2 regions of the Nesterenkonia maliinae genome follow, and region 2 is predicted to be linked to the other one. Evidence: predicted binding sites of a transcription regulator. Region 2 holds the regulator's gene; the other holds the start of a gene.

Region 1 (6,068 bases), 280 kb from region 2:
GGCCTCGCCGCCGGAAAGCGTGGTGGCGGACTGGCCGAGCCGGACGTAGCCCAGGCCGACCTCGACCAGGGTGTTGAGGTGCCGGGCGATCGGGGCGAAGGCGGCGAAGAACTCTGCTGCCTCCTCGATCGGCATGTCGAGCACCTCGGCGATGTTCTTGTTCTTGTACTTCACCTCGAGGGTCTCGCGGTTGTACCGGGCGCCGTGGCAGACCTCGCAGGGCACGTAGACATCCGGCAGGAAGTTCATCTCGATCTTCAGCGTGCCGTCGCCGGAGCAGGACTCGCAGCGGCCGCCCTTGATGTTGAAGGAGAACCGGCCGGGCTGGTAGCCGCGGGTCTTGGACTCGGGCGCCTGCGCGAAGAGCTTGCGGACGTGGTCGAAGACCCCGGTGTAGGTGGCCGGGTTGGAGCGCGGGGTGCGCCCGATGGGTGACTGGTCCACGTGGATCACCTTGTCCAGGTGATCGTCGATCCCGTCGATCCGGCGGTGGCGGCCGGGGACCTGCTTGGCGCCGTTGAGCTTGTTCGCCAGGGACTTGTACAGGATCTCGTTGATCAGCGTGGACTTGCCGGAGCCGGAGACGCCGGTGACCGAGAGGAAGATCCCCAGCGGGATCTCCACGGAGACCTTGTCCAGGTTGTTCTCCTGGGCTTCGACGACCTTGAGCATCCGGGACTTGTCCACCGGGCGGCGGGTGGTGGGCACGGGGATGCTGCGCCGGCCGGAGAGGTAGTCGCCGGTGATGGAGTGGGTGTTCTCGCGCAGGCCCTGCACGGAGCCGGAGTGCACGATCTCGCCGCCGCGCTCACCGGCGCCGGGTCCGATGTCCACGATCCAGTCGGCCTCGGCGATGGTGTCCTCGTCGTGTTCGACCACGATCAGGGTGTTGCCAAGGTCGCGCAGCCGGGTGAGGGTCTGGATGAGCCGGGCGTTGTCGCGCTGGTGCAGACCGATGGAGGGCTCGTCGAGGACGTAGAGCACCCCGACCAGGCCGGAGCCGATCTGGGTGGCGAGCCGGATGCGCTGGGCCTCGCCGCCGGAGAGCGTGCCGGCGGCGCGTTCCAGGTTCAGGTAGCTCAGGCCGACGTCGAGCAGGAAGTTCAGCCGGGCCAGGATCTCTTTGAGCACCTGGTCGGCGATGGCGGCGTCGCGGGCGGAGAGCTCCACGCTGGTGAAGAACTCGGCGCACTTGTCCAGCGGCAGCCGGGCGATCTCGGCGATCGAGGCGCCCTGCACCGTGACCGCGAGTGCGGCGGGGTTCAGCCGCTGGCCGTTGCAGGCCGGGCATGGGACCTGGCGCATGTACTGCGCGTAGCGGTCCCGGGCGTTGTCGGACTCCACCTCGAGGTGCTTGCGTGAGATGTAGGAGAGCACGCCTTCGAAGCCGGTGGAGTAGGTGCGTTCGCGGCCGAAGCGGTTGCGGTACTGCACGACGACCTTGTGGTTGCGGCCGTGCAGCAGCGCCTTCTGCGCCTTCTTGGGCAGGTCCTTCCAGGGGGTGCGCACCGAGAAGTCGAGCTCCTTGGACAGCGCGGTGATCAGCCGGAGCCAGTAGTCCTTGGAGGCCTTGCCCAGCGCCCAGGGGGCGATGGCGCCGCCCTCGAGGGAGAGCGTGTCATCGGGGATGACAAGGTCGATGTCGACCTCGAGGCTGGAGCCGATGCCGGAGCAGACCTCGCAGGCGCCGAAGGGGTTGTTGAAGGAGAAGGAGCGCGGCTCGATCTCGTCCAGCTGCAGCGGGTGCTCGTTCGGGCAGGCGAGGTTCTCGGAGAACGGCCGCTGCTTGGGGCCCTTGAGGCCTTCGGGGACCCGGTCGTTGGTGGGTTCGCCGTCGTCGTCGAGGTCGACCAGGTCGATGACCAGGCGTCCGTCGGCGAGCTTCAGCGCAGTCTCCACCGAGTCGGTGAGCCGCTGGCGCATGCCCTCGCGGATCACCAGGCGGTCGATGACCACCTCGATCTGGTGCTTATAGGTCTTCTCCAGCGTGGGCGGCTCGCTGAGCTGGATGATCTCGCCGTCGACGATTGCGCGGGAGAAGCCCTCACTGGCGAGGTCGCGGAAGAGGTCCTTGAACTCGCCCTTGCGGCCGCGGACCACGGGGGCCAGGACCTGGAAGCGGGTCTTCTCAGGGAAGCCGAGGACCTGGTCGACGATCTGCTGCGGGGTCTGGCGTTCGATCTTCTCCCCGCAGGTGGGGCAGTGCGGAATCCCGATCCGGGCCCAGAGCAGGCGCAGGTAGTCGTGGATCTCGGTGACCGTGCCCACGGTGGAGCGGGGGTTCTTGGAGGTGGACTTCTGGTCGATGGACACCGCTGGGGAGAGGCCCTCGATGAAGTCGATGTCGGGCTTGTCCACGCGGCCCAGGAACTGCCGGGCGTAGGCGGAGAGCGACTCGACGTAGCGCCGCTGGCCCTCGGCGAAGATGGTGTCGAAGGCGAGCGAGGACTTGCCGGAGCCGGAGAGGCCGGTGAAGACGATGAACGAGTTGCGCGGCAGCTCGACCGTGACGTCCTTGAGGTTGTGCTCGCGGGCACCCTGGACCACAATCCGGTCCGCCTCGGCACGACCGATCGTGCCGTTGATGGCGGATTTTTCTCGCGCACCCTCGGCGTAATAGTCGTCCACGGATTCGATGATCGCTGTTTCTGCTGCTCGCTCTGACACGTCGTTCAGTGTAGAACCCCTGACGCGCTCGAACAAACGTTCGAAGCGAGACGGGGGGGGCGATGCGCCGGGACCCGCCCAGTCGTTATCCTGGCGGCTTGTCAAAGCCCTGTCGCTCCATGGCACCCCAGGATTGGTTTTTTCTCAGGTAGGTAACGATGGCAAAAGCGCGCCAGAGTGTATTGATCTGCCGGTACCCGAAATTCTCCAACACTGCGTAGGCGGTGATCTTGGCGAGGTCTGACCATCGGTGATACCGGCGTAGTCGCATCTCCTCCAGGAGCACTGCCGCGAGGGACAATATTATCCCCAGCCCCACAGCCGCGACGAAGAATGCGACCGCGAAACTCACGTCGAGAATTCCTAGGCTCAATCCGATCGCGAATGCTGCATATCCTATGAGTTCGATGACTGGGCCCAGCGCCTCGAAGAACAAGAAGTACGGCATCCCCAGCATGCCTACCGTTCCGTAGCGTGGATTGAACAGCATGGTGCGGTGGCGATGAAGCGTGTCCAGCAGACCTCGGTGCCACCGATCGCGCTGCCGCCGCAGAACCCGGAGGGAGCTGGGGACTTCGGTCCAGGCGACGGGATCTGGCACGAAGACTATTCGCTCCTTGCGCTGGGCCCTTCGGAGCGTCTTGTGCAGCCGAGTCACGAGCTCCATGTCTTCGCCCACGGTGTCGCTCGCGTAGCCGCCGGCTGCCACGATGTCGTGTCGCCGGAACATGCCGAAAGCCCCGGAGATGATCAGCATGGCGTTGAGTGAGCTCCACCCGGTGCGGCCAGCGAGGAAGGCTCGCAGGTACTCCACGATCTGAAAGTTCGGCAGCGCCTGCCGAGAGGTCTTCACATCGATGACCCGCCCCATTTCCACGGTGCATCCATTCGCGACGCGCACGATGCCCCCCACCGCAGCCACATCGCTGGATTCGATCATGGGACGCGCTAGACGCAGGAGGGCATCTTCTTCGAGGATGACGTCAGCGTCGATGCAACAGATCAAGGGGTAGCGGGCGGCGCAGATTCCCGCGTTCAGCGCGTCGGCCTTTCCACCATTGTCCTTGTCGACGACCAGGATATTATCCGTCGCCGAGGTGTAGACGGCCTTTATCGGCTGCGTCTGCAGCTCTTTCTGGATTGACTGGTCTGACGCTTTGAGCTCGAATTCCTTGCGCAGGATGTCGACGGTGCGATCACGGGAGCCGTCGTTGACGACGACGATCTCGAATGTCGGGTAGTTCAGGGCGAGGAATGAGCGGACGCTTGCCGCGATGGTGGCTTCCTCGTTATATGCAGGGACGATCAGCGAGACCCCGGGAGAGTATTGCGAGTTCGCGAGCTCTGAGAATCCCGAAAACACTTCCCGCCGCGCGTAGTCTGAGACGACCCGAAATGAAATGACATACAGCATCAGATAGAAGCCATTAAGGAGAAAGAAGTAACCGAGTATGGCGTAGTTGACGGCCAGTACGAAACCCTCAACCGTCATTCTCGACCCCTACTTCTCGTTCCAGGCGTTCATCTTCAGATGGGGCAGGCACTTGCAGCATGCGACCCAGAGTTTCGCGTTCGGTATGGCTAAGCTCGGTGGCCAGGTCGGTGAGGTGTCGTGTCGCCCCAGCATTGACGAGGGTCGATATCGCGGTTCGCGCGCGGGTTCCCGTCGGGCCCTGAAGGGCCAGTTCCTGAACTAACCTGGCAGTGGCGCCACTGGCCTCTAAAGCCGTCACTGCCTGGTCTCGAACGTGGGCGTCTCGAGAGCCTGCGAACCTGACCAACGCGTCCTCTCCGATCAGGCCCATTCCTGCGAGGGCTTCTGCTGCCGCGGTACGCACGGTCCACATCTCATCTGCCATCAGTTTTCCGAGGGCTGGAATCCCCGAGGTGTCCCCGATTGACCTCAGGGCATGGGCCGCCTGTTGACGGACCTCCCAATGACCGTCCTTGGAACACGCGCTCAGCAGCCGCACATCGCTGGGCCCGCCGCAACGGCCCAGCGCCCGGACAGCTCCAGCACGCACCGCCACACTCTGCGCCACTTCGATGGTTTCACGCAGGACCGGGCGGGCCTGGTAGGAACGTGTCCCGCCGAGCACGCTGAGCACGGCGAGGAGCCCCTTCTCCCCGTTTCCGACGTCGTGGACGAGCCTTCTTTCTACGTGTGCGATGAGCTGGGGAAGGGCTTGGCTCCCGAGCCGATGCAGGTTCTCCGCGATGCGCAATCGCGTCAACTCGGAGGGATCATCGAGGGTACGTACCAAGATCTCCACCGCCTGTGGTGTCCCGAGCTGCGCCAGAGCGCGCGCAGCGACGGCACGGACTGTTTCATCCTGATCAGTGACCAACAACCCGAGATCCTCGACCTGGCGGGCGCCGCCGAGATGACCCAGCCGTTCCGCGGCCCGAGCTCGGCGCCAGCGGCGACGCGAACGCAGGGCGGCCTGATTCCTTCTCACCAGTCCCAGCTCACGGACCAGGTCAAGCATCTGGTCCCGAGAAGAGCCATGGAGATATCTGATGCGTTCGACCAACATCGGTGTGAGGTCGCGGTCAAGTCGGCGCAGACCTACCCGGCGTAAAGTTGCCGGACCCATACCGCCGTGGAGGGTCTTCTCCAACAGGGGTTCCATCTTCTCCTGATTCGCTCCCCGCCACCGTTCGATCATGCTGCGGATTGACTTGATGCTCACTGTGGTCATCACCATCACCAGGATCGACAGCACCAGCAGCGCTACAACCACCTGCATCCACCCCGGTATACCGAATCCCATGGATAGAATGTACCCGAACTAAAGTTCAAGAACTTTTGGTATTTGTAAGGCGAGGGGCAGCAATGGCTGGACTTGAAGGCATCAAGATGATGGTCGTCGATGATGAGCGCGTGATACGACGCATGATCACGGCCAAGCTCACTGGTCTGGGTTGTCAGGTGACTGAGCTCGCTGACGGACAAGAAGCCCTCGAGGCTCTGCACGCGGGTGCAAGACCTGACGTTCTTGTGGTGGATAAGCTCATGCCGCGGCTCAATGGACTGCAGCTGGTCCGTCAGCTGCGTAAGAGTCCCATGGAGGATCTCGCGAAGCTGCCGATCATCATGCTCACCTCACGTCAAGGTGAGAACGACACCATCGAGGGGCTGGAAGCAGGGCTCGATGACTACATCGCCAAGCCGTTCTCTCCGGATGAGCTCGCTGCACGTGTTCGCACCGTGCTGTGGCGTTCCAGAGGCCGAATCTGAGGTTGTCGCCTCAGATGACGATCCCGGCTTAGCGAGGCGTGACCCGGACGTGGTCCACTGACACGTGATGATCCTGCGGACTGCGCTCACCCTCCAACCATGCCGGAAACCATGTGTTGAGATGCAGACGAAGTGGTCCGGCAGGCATGTCACCACGGAG
Region 2 (6,068 bases):
GGTCCATCCGGACCTTGACGCTGGACTCGCTGGTGACACGTTCCATCTGGGCGATGCGCCCGGAGATCAATTCTGCTCCCATAACTCCTGCTTGGTGGTGGGGTACGCCAACGTCTCAGTCTACGCGGTGGTCCTGGTGATGAATCGCTTGAGTGAGGCCAGGAAGTCCGAGGTCTCTTCCTCGGTGCCGGCGGTCACGCGCAGGTGTCCGGGGATGCCGACGTCGCGGATCAGGATGCCGTCCTCGAGGAGGTGCTGCCAGGCGGCCTTCTCATCGGTGAGTCCGCCGAAGAACACGAAGTTCGCGTCCGAGGGCGCCGGGTGCAGCCCCATCTGCTCCAGGGTGGTGACGATGCGGTCGCGCTGCTCCTTGATCCGTTCCACATTGGCCATCAGCGTGGCCGAGTGGTCCAGGGCGGCGACGGCGGTCGCCTGGGTCACGGCGGAGAGGTGATAGGGCAGCCGGACCAGCCGCATGGCGTCGGTGACCTCAGGGGCCGCGGCCAGGTAGCCCAGTCGACCCCCGGCCAGCGCGAAGGCCTTGCTCATGGTGCGCGAGACGATCAGACGCTCCCGTCCGGGCAGCAGGGCCAGGGCCGAGCCGGTTCCGGACTGGCGGAACTCGCCGTAGGCCTCGTCCACCACCACCATGGTGTCGGACTCCTGTGCCGCGGCGTAGGCCGCCTCCACGGTCTCCAGGGAGAGGGCGGTGCCGGTGGGGTTGTTCGGGGAGCACAGGATCACCACATTGGGGCGGTGCTCGCGGATCTGCGCCGCGACATCCTCGGGCGTCTGGGTGAAGTCCTCGGCGCGGGTGCCGGCGATGTACTCGCTGTAGGTGCCTCGGGCGTAGAGCGGGTACATGGAGTAGGTCGGAGGAAAGGAGAGCACCGAACGGCCGGGGCCGGCGAAGGCCTGCAGGATGTGTTGCATGATCTCGTTGGAGCCGTTGGCCGCCCAGATGTGCTCGTCGGTCAGCTCAGCCGGCTCACCCTCGGAGGCGAGGTCTCGGTTCAGGTACTCGGCGAGCTTCTGGCGCAGGACCGAGAACTCCCGGTCCGGGTAGCGATTGAGCTGGGCGGCCGCGGCGCGGACTTCCTTGCCGATGGCGTCGACCACGTCTGCTGGGACGTCGTAGGTGGTCTCATTGACATTGAGCATCGCCTTCACGCTCAGCTGCGGGGCTCCATAGGGTTCTTGACCCTGGAGCTCTTCACGCAGCGGCAGACGGGACAGGTTCCGGGAGCGGGATGAAGTCACCGGGACATTCTAGCCGGGCGGGCCGTGCTGATCTGGGCTCCGAGCCGGGGGCCCAGAGGGGCAGCCCGGACGGGACTGGTCAGTCGACTCAGTCGACCGGGACGAAGAGTTCCTGGCCGGGGGTGAGCTCGGAACCGTTGAGATCGTTGAGCTCGGCGATCTGACCGATGAGCACCTGGGTGTGCTCGTCAGAGTCCACCGAAGCTGCCACGCTCCACAGGGTGTCCCCCGCGCCGATGGTGACGACTTGGGCGTCCACCCCGGGAACATCACCGGATGACGCCTGTGCCTGATTGAGCAGCGAGGTGGCCAGCATCAGCGCTCCGAGCAGCGCGATGGCCAGGGCTGCCAGCACCGGAAGGCCCAGCAGGAGGAAGCGACCGCGGCGAGTGAGGTGCACTGCCGGAGCCGGTGCGGAGTCGACAGGTGCAAGTGCAAGCTGTGCTGTACTCATGGGGAAGAACCTCTCATTCGAACGTGTGTACTATTTCTAGCACATAGTTTCGAATCTTGACCAGACTCGCCGCAGAATCAATGGAATCTCTCTACGATTTCGAGTAACCTGAGCGCCAAGTTCGAAGTGATCTTCGAAGCGAATCTCACTGTGAACAGTCCATCAGCAGGGTCTGACATGGATGCTGACACAGGGCGGATGCGGCGGACGGCTCGGCACAACTATGGAGGCAGCAATGGCGCAGAACACCAAGGACTCATCGGCAGCGCCGCGACTGACTGATCGGCAGCGGCAGATCGTCGACGTCATCCAGGAGTCGCTGGCCGAGCGCAGCTACCCGCCGTCCATGCGAGAGATCGGCGACGCCTGCGGACTCGCCTCGCTGTCCTCGGTGACCCACCAGCTGGCCCGCCTGCAGGAGCTCGGTTACCTCAGACGAGTTCCCGGACGGCCGCGCGCCATGGAGGTGCTGCGCGACTCAGCCGGCGCCCCGGTGCTCAGCGAACAGGCCCAGGAGGCCGAAGCTGCGGCTCGCGACTCCGTGGTGGACCTGCAGGGCTACCGCACACAGTCGGACAGCAGGATCTCTGAGATCCCCGTCGTGGGACAGATCGCCGCCGGTGGACCGATCCTGGCCGATCAGCAGGTTGAGGACATCATGCCCCTGCCGCGGCAGCTCACCGGCGAGGGCGAGCTGTTCATGCTCCAGGTCCGCGGTGACTCGATGATCGAGGCCGGGATCTTCGAGGGCGACTGGGTCGTCGTGCGGCGGCAGAGCACCGCGGAGAACGGTGACATCGTCGCCGCGCTGCTCGATGACGAGGCGACGGTCAAGACGCTCAAGCGCCGCGACGGACATGTCTGGCTGCTGCCGCAGAACCGGCAGTACGAACCGATCCTGGGCGACGAGTCCACGATCATGGGCAAGGTCGTCACGGTGCTGCGCAGCCTCTGAGCCGTTGGAGATCTCGGCGGCCGCCTAGTCCCCGCGCGGCACGACCGTGGGTTCCGCACCCGTGGGGGTGGGTGGGTGCTCACGAAGGTTCTGTTCGGTCATGACGTCCAGGAGCCGCGACCATCGTTCGTCAACGGTCCGCTCGCTGAGCTGCACGCGCTCCGGGACGTCGCCCTCCGCGAGTTCCTGCAAGGGCCAGATCCCGCGGTGCAGCTCCTCATCGGTGGGGCCTCGATCTACGGTGACGGGCAGCCAGTCAAACCCGGTGACGCGTGCGTCGTCATCCGTGGCCTCGACCGTTGCGTAGACCACGGTCCCGCTGGCAGTCTCCACGACGCAGCAGGCCTCGTCCTGGTTGGAGAGGAAGTTGCCCATGGACCACACCACCCACATGCCCTCGTCCGACGGGCCACCGTCGAGCTGCTCCACCGGCTGGGGGGTGTGCGAGTGGCTGCCGAAGACCACGTCGATCGCGCCATCGGCGGCGAGCTGCTCACCGTACTCGCGCTGCTCTTGATTGGGCGCGTCAACATACTCTTCGCCCCAATGAACAGACGCGACGACGATGTCGGCGCCGTCCTCCCGGGCTTGCGTCGCCTGATCGGTGAGCTCCTGAGGGCTGACATCAGAGACCCGCCACAGTTCATCGTCCTGCGGCCGGTATTGCTGGTTGTGCAGCATCGAGGTGGCCAGGTGAGCCACGGTGACCTCTCGCCCGCCGCGTTCCATCGTGTAGAGCTGAGGTCGGGTGGCTTCGGCCTCGGTGCGTGCCGTGCCCGCATGTCCCAGGCCGGCGGCGTCGAAGACCTCGAGTGTGCGTTCCGCACCGGCCGTTCCCTGGTCCAAGGAATGGTTGTTGGCGGTGGAGCACCCGTCGAAGCCCACCGCGGCGAGATCTCCGGCGAGCTCCGGCGGGGCCGCGAAGACCGGGTATCCACTCGGCTCCACGCCCTCTGGAGCGATCGGCACTTCCAGCCCGCAGAGCGCGAGGTCGGCGCCGCTGATGAGGTCTCGGACTCCGCCCATCATCGGCGCAAAGGCGTAGTCGGCGTCCTCGGCCAGCGCGGCTGCCGTGTCGATCAGCGGACCGTGGATGAGGATGTCCCCAGTGCCAGCGATGGTGAACTGCGTCGACTGAGGTTCGTCCGTCTCCACCGGGCTGGTTGCCTCGTTGCCGGCATCAGGCTGCGCGGTGCCGGGCTGCGTGGAGTCAGGCTCCCCGGTGTCAGGCTGTGCGGTGTCGGGGGCAGGCTGAGCCGGGTCATCTTCGGTGCTCTCGGCGCAGCCCGCCAGCGTAAGCGCTGCCGTGAGCACCCAGAAGGCGTGCACGAGGCGTGGGCGTCTGGTGCGTTCGGGATGCTGCATGGTCTGTGTGCCTCCTGGGGCCACCCGAGGTGTTGATCGAAGCGCCCCCTGAGCGTGGGCGTCTGGTTGATGCTGCTGCCGATGCTCGGTGGTCACCTGTGGGGAGGCGGTTGCCGAAGCTGAGGTCCAGCTACTTGTCTCGTTCCGCCAGCCGAGCCAGAGCCCCTCGAGCGAGGTCCCCGTTGACGGTCGGCCAGAAGTCGGGCATCGACTGCTTGAGGAACCCGCCATAGCGCGCCGTGGCCAGGCGTGAGTCCAGGATGGCCAGCACTCCCTTGTCCTCGCCGGTCCGGATCAGTCGCCCTGCGCCCTGGGCCAGCCGGGTGGCGGCGTGGGTTGCGGCGACCTGCATGAACCCGTTGCCTCCGTGCTTGGTGACTTCCTGGCTGCGGGCACTGACCAGCGGGTCGTCCGGGCGGGGGAACGGAATCCGGTCGATCGCGACCAGTCGGCAGGAGCGCCCGGGGACGTCTACGCCCTGCCAGAGGCTCATGGTGCCGAACAGGCAGGTCTCTTCGTCCTCGGCGAAGGCGCGGACCAGCGAGGACATGGTCGAGTCGCCCTGGCAGAGGATCGGGATGTCCAGGCGCTGCCGCAGATCCTCGGCGGCCTCCTCGGCGGCGCGCCGGGAGGAGAACAGCGCCAGGGTCGCACCCTTGGACGCTTCGATGAGCCCGGCCAGCTCGTCGCGCTGGGCCTGGGCGGTCTTCATCGACGGCGGCGGCAGGTGCTTGGCCACGTACAGAACCCCCTGCTTGGGGTAGTCGAAGGGGCTGCCCACGTCCACGGCGTCCCAGGCCGGGGCCTTCTCCCCCGCCAGACCCAGGGACCCGGCGACAGGGTCGAAGCTGTCCCCGATGGTCAGCGTCGCGGAGGTCAGCACCACGGTGCGATCGCCGAAGAGCCCCTCGCGCAGCCGTCCGGCCACCGAGGTCGGGGCGACGTAGATCAGCGGGGATTCATCCAGGTCAGCCTCCTGATAGCCGCGTCCCGGCACGAAGGCGCCGGGTCGGTTCAGCCAGACCACGTCGGGAGTGTCCGGGGATTCCAGGATCCGGTTGGCCGTGTCGAGCACGGCCTGCATCCGGGACCTGGCGGTGCTGCGCCCGGGGTCGGCCTCGGCGTCGCCGGTGGGCTTGGAGTCCGAGAGTGCGGTCCGTGCAGCGTTGCGGGCCAGCTCGACGGCCTCGCGCTGCTGCGGGTTCAGCCCGCGGGCCAGAAGCCCCGAGTCGACCCGGTGGAAGGCTGCCTCGACGGCGACCGCGGAGCTCTGCAGCGCCTCGACGTTGATGGCGGTGTGCCGCCGGGCGGAGGACGCGGCGGCCTTGATCATCTGCGCGGAGAGCTGGGCCGTGACCGCAGAGGTCACCCGGTCAGCGAGCTCATGGGCCTCATCGACGATCACGGCGTCGTGTTCCGGGAGCACGTCGAGACCCTCGAACGCGTCGATGGCGAGCATCGCGTGGTTGGTGATCACCAGGTCGGCGTCCTTGGCCTTCTCCCGGGCGCGCTCGGAGAAGCACTCTGCGGCCATCGGGCACTTGCGCGGGCCGATGCAGTCCACGGCATTGACCGAGACCTGGCGCCAGGCCCGGTCGGTCACCCCGTTGGGAAGGTCGTCGCGATCACCGGTCTCGGTGACCTGCGCCCATTCGCGCAGCGCCACGATCTCCTTGCCCAGCTGGGAGCCGGGTTCGAAGGCGGTGACCCCGCCGGTGGGCTCATCGGCGAAGGCGAAGAGCGCCTGTTCGTCGTCGTCCTCGGGGAAGCCGCCGTCCATCTTGTGTTTGCAGGCGTAGTTCGCACGCCCCTTCACCAGGGCGACGTCCACCGGACGCTCGACATGTTCGGCGATGTTCTCCAGCAGCCGGGGCAGGTCTCGGCCCATGATCTGGGCCTGCAGCGCCAGCGTGGCGGTGGAGATCAGCACCGGCTTCTCGGCATCCAGGGCATGGACCACGGCAGGCACCAGGTAGGCCAGCGACTTGCCCGTCCCGGTGCCCGCCTGGACCAGCAGGTGCCGACGCTTGCGCA

Evidence for each region. Region 2 encodes LexA, which represses DNA repair genes until DNA is damaged. Its sites were predicted from a motif close to TCGAACANNTGTTCGA; they were not measured.
Region 1: uvrA (excinuclease ABC subunit UvrA) is a predicted target of LexA. The motif match lies at 2,696-2,711, and genes of this name have one in related genera.

Annotation. Positions count from the first base shown of each region.
Region 1 covers NZ_JBIMEY010000001.1:670,944-677,011, forward strand. The annotation lists gene uvrA (excinuclease ABC subunit UvrA) at 1-2,586, opposite strand, end outside; gene ACHAA4_RS03100 (glycosyltransferase family 2 protein) at 2,753-4,159, opposite strand; gene ACHAA4_RS03105 (HEAT repeat domain-containing protein) at 4,149-5,417, opposite strand; gene ACHAA4_RS03110 (response regulator transcription factor) at 5,504-5,908, shown strand; gene ACHAA4_RS03115 (glycoside hydrolase family 16 protein) at 5,937-6,068, opposite strand, start outside.
Region 2 covers NZ_JBIMEY010000001.1:948,507-954,574, forward strand. The annotation lists gene hisB (imidazoleglycerol-phosphate dehydratase HisB) at 1-82, opposite strand, end outside; gene ACHAA4_RS04310 (histidinol-phosphate transaminase) at 121-1,260, opposite strand; gene ACHAA4_RS04315 (LysM peptidoglycan-binding domain-containing protein) at 1,349-1,714, opposite strand; gene lexA (transcriptional repressor LexA) at 1,950-2,669, shown strand; gene ACHAA4_RS04325 (CapA family protein) at 2,694-4,034, opposite strand; gene ACHAA4_RS04330 (ATP-dependent DNA helicase) at 4,165-6,068, opposite strand, start outside.